Regions from separate parts of the Bacillus sp. M5A3_1b genome, predicted to be linked through region 2. Evidence: riboswitches for the same ligand, from Rfam matches in the RefSeq annotation. Region 2 holds a riboswitch; the other holds the start of a gene.

Region 1 (8,107 bases), on a different contig from region 2:
AGCGTTCGATATATTTACCGATCATGTCACACTCAATGTTTACGATGTCACCGGCATTCTTTTCTCCGATAACAGATTCACTTACTGTGTGCGGGATGAGTGAGATTGTGATGGAAGATTCGTCTATATCAAATATTGTTAAACTCGTTCCATCAACAGCAACGGATCCTTTATGCAAACAATAGCGCAGCAATTCATCAGCAATAGCTATTTTGTAATAGACGGCATTATAGTGTTGTTTTTTGTTTAATATCGTTCCGATGCCATCAATATGTCCTGAAACGAAATGTCCACCGAATCGTCCGTTTGCAGCTATCGCCCGCTCTAAATTTACTTTAGAGTGTTGTTTAAGCATGCGAAGTGATGTTGATTGCATCGTTTCAGGCATTGCGTCCACTGTGAATGAAGTTGTTGTGAAACTCGTTACAGTTAAGCAAATACCGTTAACCGCGATACTATCACCTAAGTGAGCATCTGATAAAATATTATTTGCATGGATCGTTAACTTCATCGCTTCTCCTCTTTGTTGCATGTTTGCAATCGTTCCTAATTCTTCTACAATTCCTGTAAACATTCCGTCACCTCACTTTGGGCATTCGCAACGATTTTTATATCATCACCAATTTGTTTCATCTCTTGAATTTCCAAGGAAAGTGCATCTTGCAATGCTGCGAAACCATTTCCCCCAAATAAAGTAGGGGCATCTTTCCCGCCAATTAATTTGGGGCTTATATAAGTTACAATTTCATTGAGATGCTTTGTTTGTAAGAAGCTTGCGTGAACTGTTTGGCCACCTTCAACGAATAGAGAAAGAATTTGCTTCTCTCCAAGAAAGAAAAGGAGGTCCTTGATTTCTATATGTTTTGTTTTCATTTGGAATATAGCTATATTTTCAGATTCATAAGAAGCTATTTTCTCTTTATTTACATCCTTACCGACAATAATCCATGTCGGTGCTAAACCATCTGTTATGACATGAGAAGATGGTGGCGTTCGTAAATGGGTATCTAAAATAACACGAATAGGATTTTTACCCCCGTTAGGAATTCTTGTCGTTAAATGCGGATTATCAGCTATAACTGTATTCACTCCAACGAGAATCGCATCATGTGTATGACGATATTGGTGAACATCAGCTCGTGCTTCTTCACCTGTAATCCACTTACTTTCACCCGTGACAGTTGCTGTTTTTCCATCTAAGCTCATCGCTGTTTTTATTGTTACAAATGGACGTTTCGTTCTCATGTAGTGAAAAAAGAAACGATTTAATAAGGTGGCTTCTGTTTCAAGAACACCGGTAGTTACTTCGATGCCAGCTTCTTCTAATCTCTTTTTTCCAGTACCAGAAACGAGAGGATTGCAATCAAGAGTAGCAATTACAACCCGTTTGACTCCTTTTTTGATGAGCAATTCACAACAAGGTGGTGTTTTTCCAAAATGGCTACACGGTTCAAGTGTTACATAAACGGTAGCTCCTTTTGCTTTTTCACCAGCCATATGAAGAGCGTGAACTTCTGCATGTTCTTCACTGGCACGTAAATGAGCGCCAATACCGACGATGTTTCCTTCTTTTACAACAACAGCACCAACCATAGGATTTGGACTTGTTTGTCCAGATGTCCTTTCTGCTAACTGCAGGGCAATCCTCATATATTCTTGATCTGTCATTCTCTTCACCTCTCCTGAAAAAATCAAAAAACCCCAAGGATTTTATATCCTTGGGGTTTGGGAGACGTGATTTCTAGAAATATAGTTCGAATACGAAAGTACAGGAAAGAAACCTAACGATGATTGGTATTTTTGCATAAGGAAAAAACCTAGCAAAAATATCGAATTTTTCAAACGCTAGTCGTATCTTTTTATTTCAGTATAGAAACATAAGTATACAAAATAAAACATATATAAAGATTCAAAACGAAACTTTAAAAATATGCATACTGAAATAAAAGTGTATTCGCTATATAAAATTACTAGAAAACATATCCTTCTCCCATCCAGACTATACTGTCGGCCCTAGAGTTTCACTAGATCCACCGTTTTCGAGTTGAAAACGGGTCACGGACTTAGAAGTTTGCACTTCATCACCGCCGGTTGGGAATTTCACCCGACCCCGAAGGATGTTGTTTGCTCAAATTATAGCACAAAAAAAATAAAAGGCTAGAAAAAAATATTCGAATGTGAAGAATTGTGTGAAAATATATGTAAGTTGGAATGAGGACAAAAGTACGAGGAATGTTGTAAGGAAGAGGAATGTTGTAAGGAAAAGGGGGACGAGAGTTAATGAAAAGAAAAAACATGCACAAAAAAATGTGCATGTCACATGTAAAATTATTCTGCCTCTGGTGCTCTAACGACAGACTCGAATTTCCCTTTATGCGAAGCATCGCAATAAGGCATATTTTTTGATAAACCACAACGGCATAAAGAAAATGCCGGTTTTGCTGGGAATACATTCCCTTGTGAATCGACTAATTCCACGTCCCCTGTAACGCGAAAAGAGCCATTATCATTTACTTTAATTTGTACTTTCGCCAACGCTATCCCTCCTTCCCAAACGCTTAATTTCATCATATAATTAAGAGAAGTACTTGACAATATAAAGTGAAACTTTAATTAGTGGGGGAGGTATCCCCCCACTAATTATTAGTTGAATCAATCGGGCTTTTAGGGGCAGTAAATCTCCCACCTAACTTCTTTGTTTTAGTTGAGTTTTGAGGTGGGAGTTTTACTGCCCGCAAATAGCGGGGTAAAATGAGCACTTTCTTTGGGAGAGAAGAGAGTGTTATAATGTTTTTTATAACTGAATAGAGTTAGGTGACGAGAGATGGATAAACAATTACATACATTACGAAACATTGCAAATGAGCGCACGTGGGCATCATTTTTGAATGATAATCATCCATATAGTTTGTTACATTGGTCCATTGCAGGTGTAGGGCAAGAGGCAAAGGATGTTTGGTTACTTCAAGATGAAGTAACATTTCAAACGACAGAATTTCCAACGTTAGATGATGCAATGCAATGGATTTCTGAAAATATGGAACAAGTTACAGACGTTTTAGCGCAATAAAAAAACAGGCTTATGCAAGCCTGTTTTTTGTTTCTTTTACATATGAGTTTAAAAATTGATCAACGGCTGCTTCATACTCTTCTTTATTTTCGTTATAAGAGCAAGCGTGTGCACCGCGTTCTGCAATATAAAGTTGTTTATTGTTTTCTTTTGCTTCATATAGTGCTTTCGTCATATCAGCTAAAATATAATCATCATCTTTACTATGAATAAAGAGGACGGGATTGTTAATATTTTTTATACAATCGATTGGTGAAACTTCGCGAATCGTATAACCGTCACGCACTTTTAAAAAAGCATTTGCTAAAGGTAATAAGGGCCATTTAGGTAAATGGAATTCAACCTTTAAACGGTGTTGTAATTGTCCGTAGAAATCAGAAAAAGGACAATCTGCAATATAGAAATCAGCACCATCTTCTACAAGTCCTGCGTATTGAAGAAGTGTTGCAGCTCCCATAGATTCACCATGAATACCGAGTGTTATATTTGTTCCAAAGCGACTTTTTAGCCAGTCAACTACAGATTTTAAATCATGTTTTTCATAGTATCCATAGCTTGTTGTTTTTCCGCCAGTTTTACCATGACGACGATGATCATAAATAACGACATTATACCCTCTGTTTAAAAATAACCTTGCATATTTTACAGAGTTCATTTTATTTACAGTTACGCCGTGACAAAAAATCATAAACTTATTGGAATGACCAGCAGGAATGTAATATCCGTGAAGATCATATCCGAATTGCGAGGGAATATGAATTTCTTCTTTATGAAGAGCATCAAAATCCTCTATACGAAAATGTTTTTTCGTTTCTCTTTCGAGTACTTCTTCCTCTGTTTTTTTCTTTAAGTACATCACTTTATTTGTAAAGAAAATCCCAAGGGCAGTTATCGCACCTAGTATAGTAAACAATGCTGCAAAAAAACGTTTCATACTTTACCTCATCCTCCAAATACCGTTACATGTGATACACTTACATTGTATCACAATGATAGAAAAGGGGAGAAATAGGAAATGGTGTATATACAAAAAATTACGCCAGCGATGAAAGAAACAATCCGAATGTTCATGTGTGAGAACTGGGGGAGTTCATTGATGGTTTCACGTGGGAAGGGGCATCAGTTAGAAGAGTTGCCAGGATTTATTGCGCTCTCAGATGACAGAATAATCGGAATTATAACATATGAAGTGACCGGAAATATGTGTGAAATTGTGTCGTTAGATAGCTTTGAAGAAAGAAAAGGAATAGGGACGAAACTTGTAGATTGTGTATTACAAGTTGCAGAAGAAGAACGGTGCGGGCGGGTTTGGCTCATAACAACAAATGATAATATGAATGCGTTACGATTTTACCAAAAACGTAAATTTGTGATGACTCATTTATATGTGAATGCAGTGGAAAAAGCACGAGAAATAAAGAAAGAAATTCCACGTATTGGGTATGATAATATCCTAATTCTACATGAAATTCAGTTAGAATATCGTTTAGTGTAATGATGTAACAATTTTCAGAAATATAAGTTATTAACCTTGACGAATATTGTAATTTAGGTTACCGTAAAATTGTAATCTATTACCATATTAAGGGGTGACGATGTGGCAACTATACGTGATGTTGCAAAATTAGCAGGTGTTTCAGTCGCAACCGTTTCACGAGTTATTAACGAAAAAGGATACGTTCATGAGGACACAGTTAAACAAGTAAAGGAAGCAATTGAGGAATTACGTTATAGGCCAAATAGTACAACAAAGCCATTGTTTAAAGAGAATTCAACGATAATTGCATTACTTGTAGATAATGTATATAACCCATCAAACATCACTTTGCTACATTGTATTGAGGAAATAGCATATAAAGAAGGATATCAAATCATTGTTTGTAATATAGAGAATAAAGATAGATACATACATATGTTGAAGGAAAATAACGTTGCAGGTGTTATTTTGACAAAATCTGTTTTTAAAAGTATAGGAGAAATTCCACTTCCCTTTGTTGTGATTGATGAAAAAAAATCCCATGCAAATTATTATGAAAATGGACAAAGAGCGGTTTCTTTATTAAAAGAAAAAGGCTGTCACTTCCTTGCTTATTTCAATGAGGGAGAAGATAGTGAAGAAATGGAAGATCACATATCAGGATTTTTAGACGCTGTTTGGGAGGAAGGAATCTCTTATCGAGAAGTATGTGTACAAGGGTATACGAATAAACAGTTTATTACATTCTTGCAAACTTCTCCGTATATAGATGGAATTGTAACTTCAAGTGAAAAGGTTACTTTTGAGTTAATTCAAGCAGCGAAAAATTTAAATATCCGTATACCGGATAAGTTAAAAATTATTGGACTGAACGGGAGTATAGACAGTGAGTGGACAGGTCCGTCATTCATGCAAATGGAGAGTTGTGTCGAAGAAAATGGGAAAATAGCGTTGCAACAATTAAAAGGAAAAATAAAAAAGTAAAAGGTGCGTATAAAACGCACCTTTTATAATGTAATGGCGGCAATAAAGCCAAATATGAGTAACGGTATATTATAATGCAGAAAAGTTGGTACACATGTATCCCATATATGATGGTGTTGACCATCAGCATTTAAACCGGATGTTGGTCCAAGTGTACTATCTGATGCTGGTGATCCTGCATCGCCTAGCGCTCCGGCTGTACCGATAATTGCAATTGTAGCCATTGGACTAAATCCAAGCTGTATGCAAAGAGGTACAAAAATTGTTGTTAAGATAGGGATGGTTGAAAAGGATGAACCAATTCCCATCGTAACGAGAAGCCCAATCACAAGCATAAGAAATGCAGCGAGTGGTTTATTATTTCCAATTATATGTGCACTCGTTTGCACAAGAGATTCAACATGTCCTGTTTTTCGAAGAACAGCGCCAAATCCAGCGGCAGCGATCATAACAAAACCGATAAAGGACATCATGCGCATTCCGCTTGTTAATATCGCATCTGCTTCTTTAAGAGGTAGACTACCACTTACTGATAAGACGATAATCCCTGCTAAAGCACCGAAAATCATCGATTCTGTTGCTAATTGAACAGTTAATGTGGCCATGATAGATAATAATCCGAAAGTAATACTACGTTTTGTATAGGGAACGATTTCATTGGCGGTAGTATGAACTTGTTCTATTTCATACGTACGAGGTTTCCGGTACGTAATGAATACGGCTACACATAATCCAATAATCATACCAATTGCTGGAATAGTCATTGCTTTTGGAATAAGTGCGACATCAAATGTAAGACCGCTTTGCGCAGCATTTGTTTGCAATACGTCATGATAAATTTTTCCGAACCCTGCTGGAATCCACATATAAGGAGTAATCAATCCGAATGTAATAATACATGTAACAAGTCTGCGATCCACTTTCAGCTCATTTAATACTTTTAAAAGTGCTGGAATTAAGATGGGGATGAAAGCGATATGAACAGGAATCACATTTTGTGAGAAACAAGCCATCGTTAAAATGATGAATAAAATAAGTATTTTAGAATAAACTTGTTTTTTCGTGTCTTGTTCATTGCCAATCCATTTTAGTGCAGTTTGAATCATAGCATCTGGAAGTCCTGTTTTGGAAAGGGAAATAGCGAAACCGCCAAGCATTGCATAACTTAAAGCGATTGGAGCACTGTTTCCAAGGCCAGTTGTAAAAGTATTAATAGTTTCTGAAATACCGAGTCCACCGATAATTCCGCCTGTTAAAGCTCCAACAATGATGGCGACAATGACCTGGACACGTAACAAACTAAGCAATAGCATAACTGCTACTGCGACGAGTACAGCATTCATAATAAATGTAATCTCCCTAAAATTTTATTGTGCTAAGGCAAGTAAATATGAAGCACTTTGCTATATTTATACATAGTTGCGACATATTATTATAAATTGTTTTCTATGAAATGTAAAAGAGCCTTTTGTTACTAATGTTGAAAAGCTAGCTCTTGTTTAATTGATTGTAAAGAATTAGCGAATAATTCTGGTTCTTCTAAATCAGGAGAATGTGCTGAATTTGGGAACCAAATCATTTTTTTTATGGGGGCTTCTATCACATCACAATATTCCTGAACGAGAGCATAAGGAGTTTGATAATCATAGCGACCAGAACAAAAATAAACCGGAATAGATAAGCTTGAAATAGAAGAAAAGAAATCGATTGTCAACATTTCTTCCCATAAAACGCCAGATTTTAAATTTCCTGCGAGAAACTTGAACCAATCTAATAGCGTATATTCAGGGGAAAAGAAGCCTTTTCGTATGAAAGAAAAGGAAGATCCGTTTTGGATTGCTCCACCGAATGTGCCAAGCCACTTTCTTTGAATAATAAGGCGTCTCGTATCTAAAAATGGTGGTTTGCCTAATTTTAAAAGGGACGCTAATGCTTTTTTATGATCATGTTTTTTTGCAGAACGAATTAAATGCTGATATAGCAATTCTTCGTTTTGTTTCATATGTACAATCTGCCCAATACCGATGTAAGCCTCGATATACTGTGGATATTGATGTGCTATGTTAAGCCCAATAATGCTTCCCCAAGAATGACCAGCGAGAAATAGTTTCTGTTTATTGAACTTTTTAAGTACATATTGAATCACTTCTTTTGCATCGGAAACGAATTGTTCGATTGTAAAATTTGCTCCGAAATCTTTCATTGAAAAGGATTTACCTGCCCCGCGCTGATCCCAATTAATAACGATGAAGTGTTTCTCCAATTCTTTTTGAAAATGACGAATAAATCCAATTTGTGCCATGCCAGGTCCGCCATGACAGCATAATAAAATTGGCTGCTCTATGTTTTGCCCGCGCATAAGGAGAGTTTGTTTTCGATTATGGATCATAACGCTTTCCATCGTAGCAATACTATTAGGAATGAGTTGTTTATTTTCATTATAAAACTGTGGGGTATAGCTACGAAAAAGCATATGGAAATCCTCCTTTTCTGAAATCGTATGAATCGCACAGGCTATTCGTTTTGCATATACTGTTAGAAAATCATTGTAACATACCATACTAGTGTCATTTCAA
Region 2 (8,107 bases):
AATATTATGCCTTTGAATGTTCATCATTCCCCCATCTTTTCTAGACCGAAAAGCTTTTGTAACTCTGTTTCCCAATTATAGTCGAAATCCGATTGTTGCGCTTGTCTTTTTTTATAATCTGTTTTTGTAATACCACAATAGTCACAGCAATTTTTCAACTCGTTCTCTTTTCTATAACCGAACTGTTGTAACAAATATTCACGCCTACATTCTTTCACTTGTATCCACGACTTCATGTTTTCTAGCTCACTATATTTATTACGTAGCCTTATTTCTACTTCAGCTATTAATCTGTTCATAATTTCATCTGACAAGCTCTCTAATTTTAATTTTCGCTGTTGTATGATTCCAAGCTGTTCAAGATGATAGCGGATGAAACGCCAATATTGTTCATTAAATCTTGCTGCATTATAACAAATTTCTTCTACCTCTTCTATTGGTAATTCTTTCGTTTGAAACATTCTTTCTTGTAGTAAAGAGAATAAAAATTGTATTTGCGACTGACTTGGCAATTCATCTTCAATTATCGAAATTGGTAAATCGTGATCTAACGGACTACATAGTAAGATAGCTATACTCGGTTCACCATCTCTTCCAGCTCTTCCGATTTCTTGTAAATAGGAAGCTATATTAGTCGGATAATGAAAATGAATAATATAGCTCGTATTCGACTTATTTACTCCCATACCAAAAGCACTTGTACATATTACAAGCTGCAACTGGTCATTCATAAACTGCTGTTGAATTAACATACGCTCTTCATGTTCCATACCACCATGATAAAAAGCGACACCAGTCACGCCTTTTCCTCTTAAATACTCCGTTAAACGTTCTGTCCACGCTCTGCTTGAACAATATACAATCCCTGGCCCTTGTAAATACATCACCTGATCCAAAAGCGCTTCTTTCTTCTCTTCTATCGTCTCCACAAATTGTACTTCCATCGCAATATTTGGACGATCAATAGAGTATACATGCTGCGTCACTTTCTTCAAATCTAAACTCTCTGCTATATCTCGGAGTACATCTTTTGTCGCTGTTGCCGTTAATGCTAGCACCGTAGGAGACCCGATATTTTCAATGACTACATTTAGTTTTTTATAGTCTGGCCTAAAATCATAACCCCATTGTGAAATACAATGAGCCTCATCCACAACAAATAATGAAATATGAACTTTCTTCAATTCTCTTATTAACACTTCCGACTGCAACATCTCTGGTGAAACAAAAATAAATTTATATGAAGCTAATTTTTTCATCGCTTCTCTTTTTTCATGTAATGTCCGAAAACTATTAAATGCTATTACTCGGTTTTTCACAACATACTTTAATTGTGTAACTTGATCTTCCATCAAAGATAATAATGGTGATACAACAAGCACGGTTCCTTCTTGCATTAGCCCTGGAAGTTGATAGCACATAGACTTCCCTCTTCCAGTCGGGAGCATTGCTATAACATCTTTTCCCTCTAATAAATCTGTAATGACCCCTTTTTGCCCTGTACGAAATTCAGAATATCCAAACCATCTATATAAATATTCCTCAAGCTTCATTTATACCCTCCATCCGCGCCAATACAAGACGAACTTCAAAATAAGAGATACCCTCTCCAACCGCTTGTTTCAACTCACGCAACTTACGTGTTTGTAATGCCTCAATTACTTTTGTTACTTTATCTATTTTGTCTTTTTCCATAAACATCTCGATTGAAAACTCTTTTTCCCGCAAAGCAATTTCAACAAAATGATCTTCTATCGTTGCAACCTTTAAATTTCTAATTGTCGCTATTTCATCTAAAGAGCGTCCTTGTCTCCAAAAATTATATGTTTTTTTCGTTGATAAACTAAATAAATCAGCTCTCTCATTTGGATAAGAGATAATCTCAGCCAATAGCGGAAATTCATTTTCTTTATCGTGAACTTCTTGTATAAAGAAGTGAATTGTACCCCAAAATAAAAAATACACCCGGAATATATCTTGTTTCGTAATTTCCGCTAATTGCTGCAATGTACAACCGATACGTTCATATCCTGTTAATCTATATGTTACAATCGTCGCTTCTACCACATCACCTTTTCCTAAAAGATTATATATTTCTTTCCATAATCTTTTAGCCAATTCACTTCGCCTATATGGTATACCTGTTAAAAAACGTTTTACCCACATCATTATTTCTGTATCTTGTTGAATGGGAATAAACTTCGTATTATTCTGTTGTAAATTAGATATAGTTTGAATAATTAATGATAATCGTTTCCAAAATGTTTCACCTAATTCACCATAGTGTAAACCATGTAAATGCGCAGGAAAAGCATACACTTCCTCCCATGTATGTAACTGCATTTTACCTTTAGATGTTAACAAATATGTATTTTCATGTATTTCTCGAATCAAATCTGCTTGCAACAACTTTGCAACTTCACGATCATAGTCTGTTCTATTTAACGATTTATATATTCCAAACAAAAATGAAATTCGGAACATATTTCCATCTTGTAACGTTTGCGAAGATCGTTTTCCTTTTAATAAATAATAAATAGAAGAAACGGTCCTTTCACCATTCAATTGTTTTAAACAATACAATAAAGTATATTGTAGTTGCATTACCGCTTCCACCTTTCAATCTAGCTTAATTACTTTTTAGTATGATTGCACTTACTCATTAAACTTATCATATCGGCACTATGTACTTGTATATAGTATATTGTACCAAACGAAATAACATTTACGTATTTTGAAAATCTTATGACATAATGCAAAAATTAGTTGACACTCTAATTGATAAGGATTATCATTATAATTTTATGTTGAAAAGTTTTAAAAACCGTTTTACAATAAGGTTATAATTTTTATGGCGAGCTTTTCACATACATATTATCAGGAGGGAAAAAAGATGGCAAAATATACAATCGTTGATAAAGATACTTGTATCGCATGTGGTGCTTGCGGCGCTGCTGCACCAGACATTTATGATTATGATGATGAAGGTATTGCATTTGTAACGTTAGACGATAACCAAGGTATCGTTGAAATTCCAGATGTATTAATTGAAGATATGATGGATGCATTCGAAGGTTGTCCAACTGACTCAATTAAAGTTGCTGATGAATCATTTGATGGCGACTCTTTAAAATTCGAATAGTCTTTTATTAACTTCAAAAAATATCCCTCATTCATATGAGGGATATTTTTTGTTTTCTATTTTCATTCTACTTAATAAAAAACCACTAGTAGTTCCATACTACTAATGGTTTTATTTTATATTTTATGCATTTTTCATTTTTGCAAACACCCATACTTTCAGGCGTGAGAATAACGCTACAAATACAATTGTCACAACAATTCCTTTAATCAAATTAAATGGTAAGATTGCCGTTACAACCGTTGTTCTTATAGCCTCGCTAGACATAGCTGGTGAATTTAAAAACCAAGTGTAAGCTGGGAATATAATGATGTAATTTAATACACTCATAATGAGCGCCATTGTAATTGTCCCTAGCATTAATCCTGTCGTTAAACTCTTAACAGTACGATACTTTCTAAATAAGAAAGCTGCCGGTCCAATAAATAAACATCCTGCAATAAAGTTAGCAATTTCTCCAACTGGCACTCCCGTTAAACTCCCTTGAATCCCGTAATGTAAAATATTCTTTATCGCCTCTACAATTATCCCTGCAACTGGCCCGAAAATAATTGCTGCAATTAGAGCTGGTACATCACTAAAATCAATTTTTAAAAATGGCGGAAGCCCTGGAAACGGGAAATCCAACATCATCAGTAAATATGCAATACTACTTAGCATCGCTACACTCACCATCTGCACTACACTGTTTTTTTGTTTCATCTTTCTCTCTCCTTTTCCATCGATCATCTCATGGAAAGTGGAAAGGTTCTGCTATGCCTACTTTTTCATAGAACGAAAAAACCCTTTGTGTTTTACACAAAGGGAGAATTTAAGGCACATCAAACAGACGTTCAAATCCATATCTTTTTTGAACGCTTGAACCTCCATCTTCTCCCATCCAGACTATACTGTCGGCTTTGGAATCACACCAAATCCTGCCTTAACGGCTCGCGGGCTTAGAACAAAATCACATATAGTTCATCACCGCCGGTCGGGATTTTCACCCTGCCCCGAAGATAGACCGATATTCTATTTTCCACTTTATTATACAACAACATAATCGTATTGTGAACAAAAAAAGTGTAACTTATTAAAAATAAGTTATTAATTTTATATAATTAAAACCAATTACTATATTTTACAATACACCCCAGATTTTTTAGTATTCGGCATTTCCCCTATGAATCCCCTAGTCATATATAATGAAAAGTGATAAGATGTTGAATTGTTAAGATAAGAACATTTTCTGGATTATGGAGGAAATGTCATGAAAAAAGAAAAGAGACACTCTATTCGAGAAGCAATGAAAAAAAACTTAAGAAAAGAATACTTTTACTTAAAAAAAGAATTACTTTTCTACTGTCCAATTGATTTAGGCACATTCTCAAGCGAGACATACTATGCTGCTTTCGATGAAGATGGCATCAGTATTTATCAGTATGATAAAAAAACAGAGAGTAAATTAAAACTGTGTGAGCGTCACCCATGGAAGAGTTGGAATAAAGTGAAGGTGGATCATTATTTGACAACTTCTCAATTTATTTTTCAAGGTGAGCGAAACTGGATATTATCCCTTTTCCAAAAAGGAAAAGAAGCTCAAAAAATAATTGAAGAGCACACATCTTTACAAACTGAAGTTGTTTCCCGTTCTTTCTTAAAAAAACTTCCAGGGTTCCGTTCTAATGCACCGTTGAATAAATACATCGGCAGCATTTGCTACACTGCACTTATTGCATTTTTATTAAAATGGATGATTCCATTTCAAGCACCACAAATCGCCCTGTACTCCATTTCAATCGGTTGTATGCTTCTTGGTTTACTTTGTTTGACAATCGGTTTAATTGAACCGACTATTGTACTATTTCGAACGAACGAAAAAACAAGAACGAAAGTATTTTACTTATATAGCTACTTAGCTATTTCTGGATTTATATGTGTCTTTATTTTTTGGTAAAAAAAAGAGCTAGTTTAACTAGCTCTTTTTTTACTTTACGTATAATTGTTGATTTGGATAAATCCGATCTTGCTGCAGTCCATTTTTATCTTTAACTTCCTTAACTGACATACTAAATTTCCGTGCAATACTAACTAAAGTGTCCCCTTTTTGGACGACATATAAGGATGAGGACACAACTTCATTTCTCTGTTCATTTAGAACAAGCAATGGATTCATCGCATTCTTTTTCGCCATCGTCCATCTTCCTTGATGAACTTCTAAATGTAAGTGTGCACCTCTCGATTCTCCTGTATTTCCTACTTCTCCAATTATTTCTCCTTTTGAAATATAATCCCCTTGAACTACATATCTCTTATTTAAATGCGCATACACAGCCTCATATTCTCCATGTTTAATAAATACAACGTTTCCATAACTACTTGAATAATAAGACTTTGTTACCTTACCTTCTTGAATAGCTGCCACAGGCGTGCCAATCGGTGCTGCTATATCTATACCGTAGTGTTTTCCATGCCTTGTCCCAAAATAATCACTTATCTGCCCTTCAACAGGCCATGTCCATTGATTTCCCTCTGCGTACACATGTAATTGAGATAAAAACAATACCGTCAATAACATGATGCTACATTTTAACACTTTCATATACATCCTCCGTTTTCTAATTAACACCATACCTTCTCTATTTTGGTATATTACAGAAAAAAGTATACAAAAAAAGAAAGTGAATCACTCCACTTCCTTCTCTTTTTTATCACGAAAAACGATTGCACTGCGATTATACTCCACATCTTTTACTTGTAATCGAGCGTTTATTACTCTAGCTACCGCAAACAAATAATCAGATAATCTATTTACATACTTTAGAACAACTTCATTTATTTTCCCTTCTTTTTGCAAGGACACTACACATCGTTCTGCTCGCCTTACAACTGTACGTGCAATATGAATAGCAGCTGCCGCTTCGCTTCCACCTGGTAAAATAAAACGCTCTAACGGCGGTGCTTCTTCTATATACGAATCAATCCTTCTTTCTAAGCTTTCAACCATTTCAACCGTTACTTTATAAGGAATTTTCCCCTCTACTATCGCCAAGTCTCCCCCGCAATCAAATAGTTCATGTTGAATATTTTCAAGTTCATTGTAAATATCTCCAAAAGATCCGCCTTGTAGCTTAGTCATTGCATATCCAATATGAGAATTCGCCTCATCTATCGTGCCATATGCTTCAACTCGGATATTATCTTTATCCACTCTGCCGCCTATTACACTTGTTGTCCCTTTATCTCCTGTTTTCGTATATAATTTCATCGCTTCACGACACCCCTCTTGCTATTCTTCATTCGACTAAGATAGAAAAAAAGTTCTACTATTATTTATTTAATTGATTTTACAAAAAAATAAAAAACAGTAGAACTTTATTCATTATCAACTTTAAAAACGCATATCTAAATTATACGATTCGGTAAATATACAGAGAATGTAGTTCCCTCTCCAACAACACTTGAAACAGCAATTTTACCATCATGGCCTTGCACAATATTTTTTGCAATCGCAAGCCCGAGCCCCGTTCCACCTTTTTTCCCACGTGTTCTTGCTTTATCAGCTTTGTAGAAACGATCAAATAAAAATGGAATATCTTCTTCTGGAATACCAGCGCCCGAATCTTGTACTTCAAAAGTAAGACCATTATTTTTCGTATTAATTACAAGCGTTACATGTCCGCCTGCATTCGTATGACGAATTGCGTTATCAATTAAATTCGTCAATACTTGTTCCATACGATCTGCATCAAACGGGTATTGTTCAATTGGATTCTGGAAATCAACCGTTAATGCGACTTCTTTATCCTTTGCAATTCCTTGGAATTTACGACCTATTTTTTCAACGAAAGGATGAATATCAACTTCACCTATATGTAACTCTACATTACCACTTTCCATACGCGCTAAATCTAATAGTTCATTTACAAGTTTACCTAAACGAACGGATTCATCATAAATAATTTGAACAAACTCATTAATTTCTTCTTTCGTTTGCACAATATCATCTAAAATCGCTTCACTATACCCTTGAAGCATTACCATCGGTGTACGAAGTTCATGTGATACGTTCGCAATAAAGTCTTGACGCATCTTCTCAAGACGGCGTTCTTCCGTCATATCACGTAATACAGCTACAGCACCACGAATTTTCGTTTGGTTGTAAAGCGGCGTCATAAGAACTACATAATTCCCTTTTTGTAAATTAATTTCAACCACTTGTTGTTGTTCACTTTCTACAACGAGATGGAATAGTTCAACAAGTTCAGAAGGTAGTTTTTTACTGAGCTCTACTTCCTTTTCCTCTTGCCAAACTTGTAAGAAATGTTCAGCCGGCGGATTAATTACAACGACTTCACCTTCTTGATTTAACGTAATAACCCCATCTGCCATACTACTTAAAATACTAGCTAACTGTTCTTTTTCTTGCTGCAGGGCATTCATATTAAACTTCAACTGTTTCCCCATTTGATTTAAGGCCGTTGCAAGCTCACCAATCTCATCCTGAGATACCATAGGTGCTTTCGCATCAAACTTCCCACGCGCGACCTCAAAAGCAACCTCACGCATTTTACGGAGTGGTGCTGTAATTCGAGTAGATAAGAAGAATGCAAAGAACGTTGTTAATATAATCGCAATCCCTGCTGATAAGAATATAAAATCAGTCGTTCTCTCCATACCTTGTATCGGTACTTGTAAAGATTCGTATACGAACACTGCACTTTGATTTTTTGAATGCACTGGTTTTCCGACAATCATAATATCATTTTCAGTGTTTTTATTCTTTCTACTATTAGAGGCTTTTCTAATGTTATTCTTAATTTCTTTTTTGTCTGTAAAAACAGCCGCTAATTCTTTGTCTTCTTTCAAATCATCCATTGTAAGAGTGACTAATCCTTCTTGTTTCGGCGAAGAAGATATTTCTTTACCATCTTCTACAATAATGATCCTTGAAAGTGGATCAGAGAATTTGTACGCGATATTCTC

The links. A riboswitch is a leader RNA that binds a small molecule or an ion and turns the genes downstream of it on or off. The one in region 2 is predicted to bind FMN.
Region 1: it holds a riboswitch for FMN, as region 2 does, so the genes downstream of both, ribD (bifunctional diaminohydroxyphosphoribosylaminopyrimidine deaminase/5-amino-6-(5-phosphoribosylamino)uracil reductase RibD) here and ACLBWW_RS07635 (ECF transporter S component) in region 2, are expected to answer to the same signal.

What each region holds. Positions count from the first base shown of each region.
Region 1 is NZ_JBKEZY010000001.1:411,415-419,521, reverse strand. Features, by position in the region: gene ribE (riboflavin synthase) at 1-574, opposite strand, end outside; gene ribD (bifunctional diaminohydroxyphosphoribosylaminopyrimidine deaminase/5-amino-6-(5-phosphoribosylamino)uracil reductase RibD) at 556-1,668, opposite strand; FMN riboswitch at 1,979-2,122, opposite strand; gene ACLBWW_RS02140 (CDGSH iron-sulfur domain-containing protein) at 2,329-2,535, opposite strand; gene ACLBWW_RS02135 (DUF2552 family protein) at 2,825-3,070, shown strand; gene ACLBWW_RS02130 (alpha/beta hydrolase) at 3,081-4,004, opposite strand; gene ACLBWW_RS02125 (GNAT family N-acetyltransferase) at 4,086-4,565, shown strand; gene ACLBWW_RS02120 (LacI family DNA-binding transcriptional regulator) at 4,668-5,531, shown strand; gene ACLBWW_RS02115 (Na+/H+ antiporter family protein) at 5,555-6,874, opposite strand; gene ACLBWW_RS02110 (alpha/beta fold hydrolase) at 7,006-8,004, opposite strand.
Region 2 is NZ_JBKEZY010000002.1:277,601-285,707, forward strand. Features, by position in the region: gene ACLBWW_RS07615 (CPBP family intramembrane glutamic endopeptidase) at 1-24, opposite strand, end outside; gene ACLBWW_RS07620 (RecQ family ATP-dependent DNA helicase) at 24-1,553, opposite strand; gene ACLBWW_RS07625 (helix-turn-helix domain-containing protein) at 1,543-2,604, opposite strand; gene ACLBWW_RS07630 (ferredoxin) at 2,894-3,142, shown strand; gene ACLBWW_RS07635 (ECF transporter S component) at 3,266-3,844, opposite strand; FMN riboswitch at 4,007-4,146, opposite strand; gene ACLBWW_RS07640 (hypothetical protein) at 4,392-5,078, shown strand; gene ACLBWW_RS07645 (peptidoglycan DD-metalloendopeptidase family protein) at 5,109-5,723, opposite strand; gene ACLBWW_RS07650 (cob(I)yrinic acid a,c-diamide adenosyltransferase) at 5,808-6,389, opposite strand; gene resE (sensor histidine kinase ResE) at 6,527-8,107, opposite strand, start outside.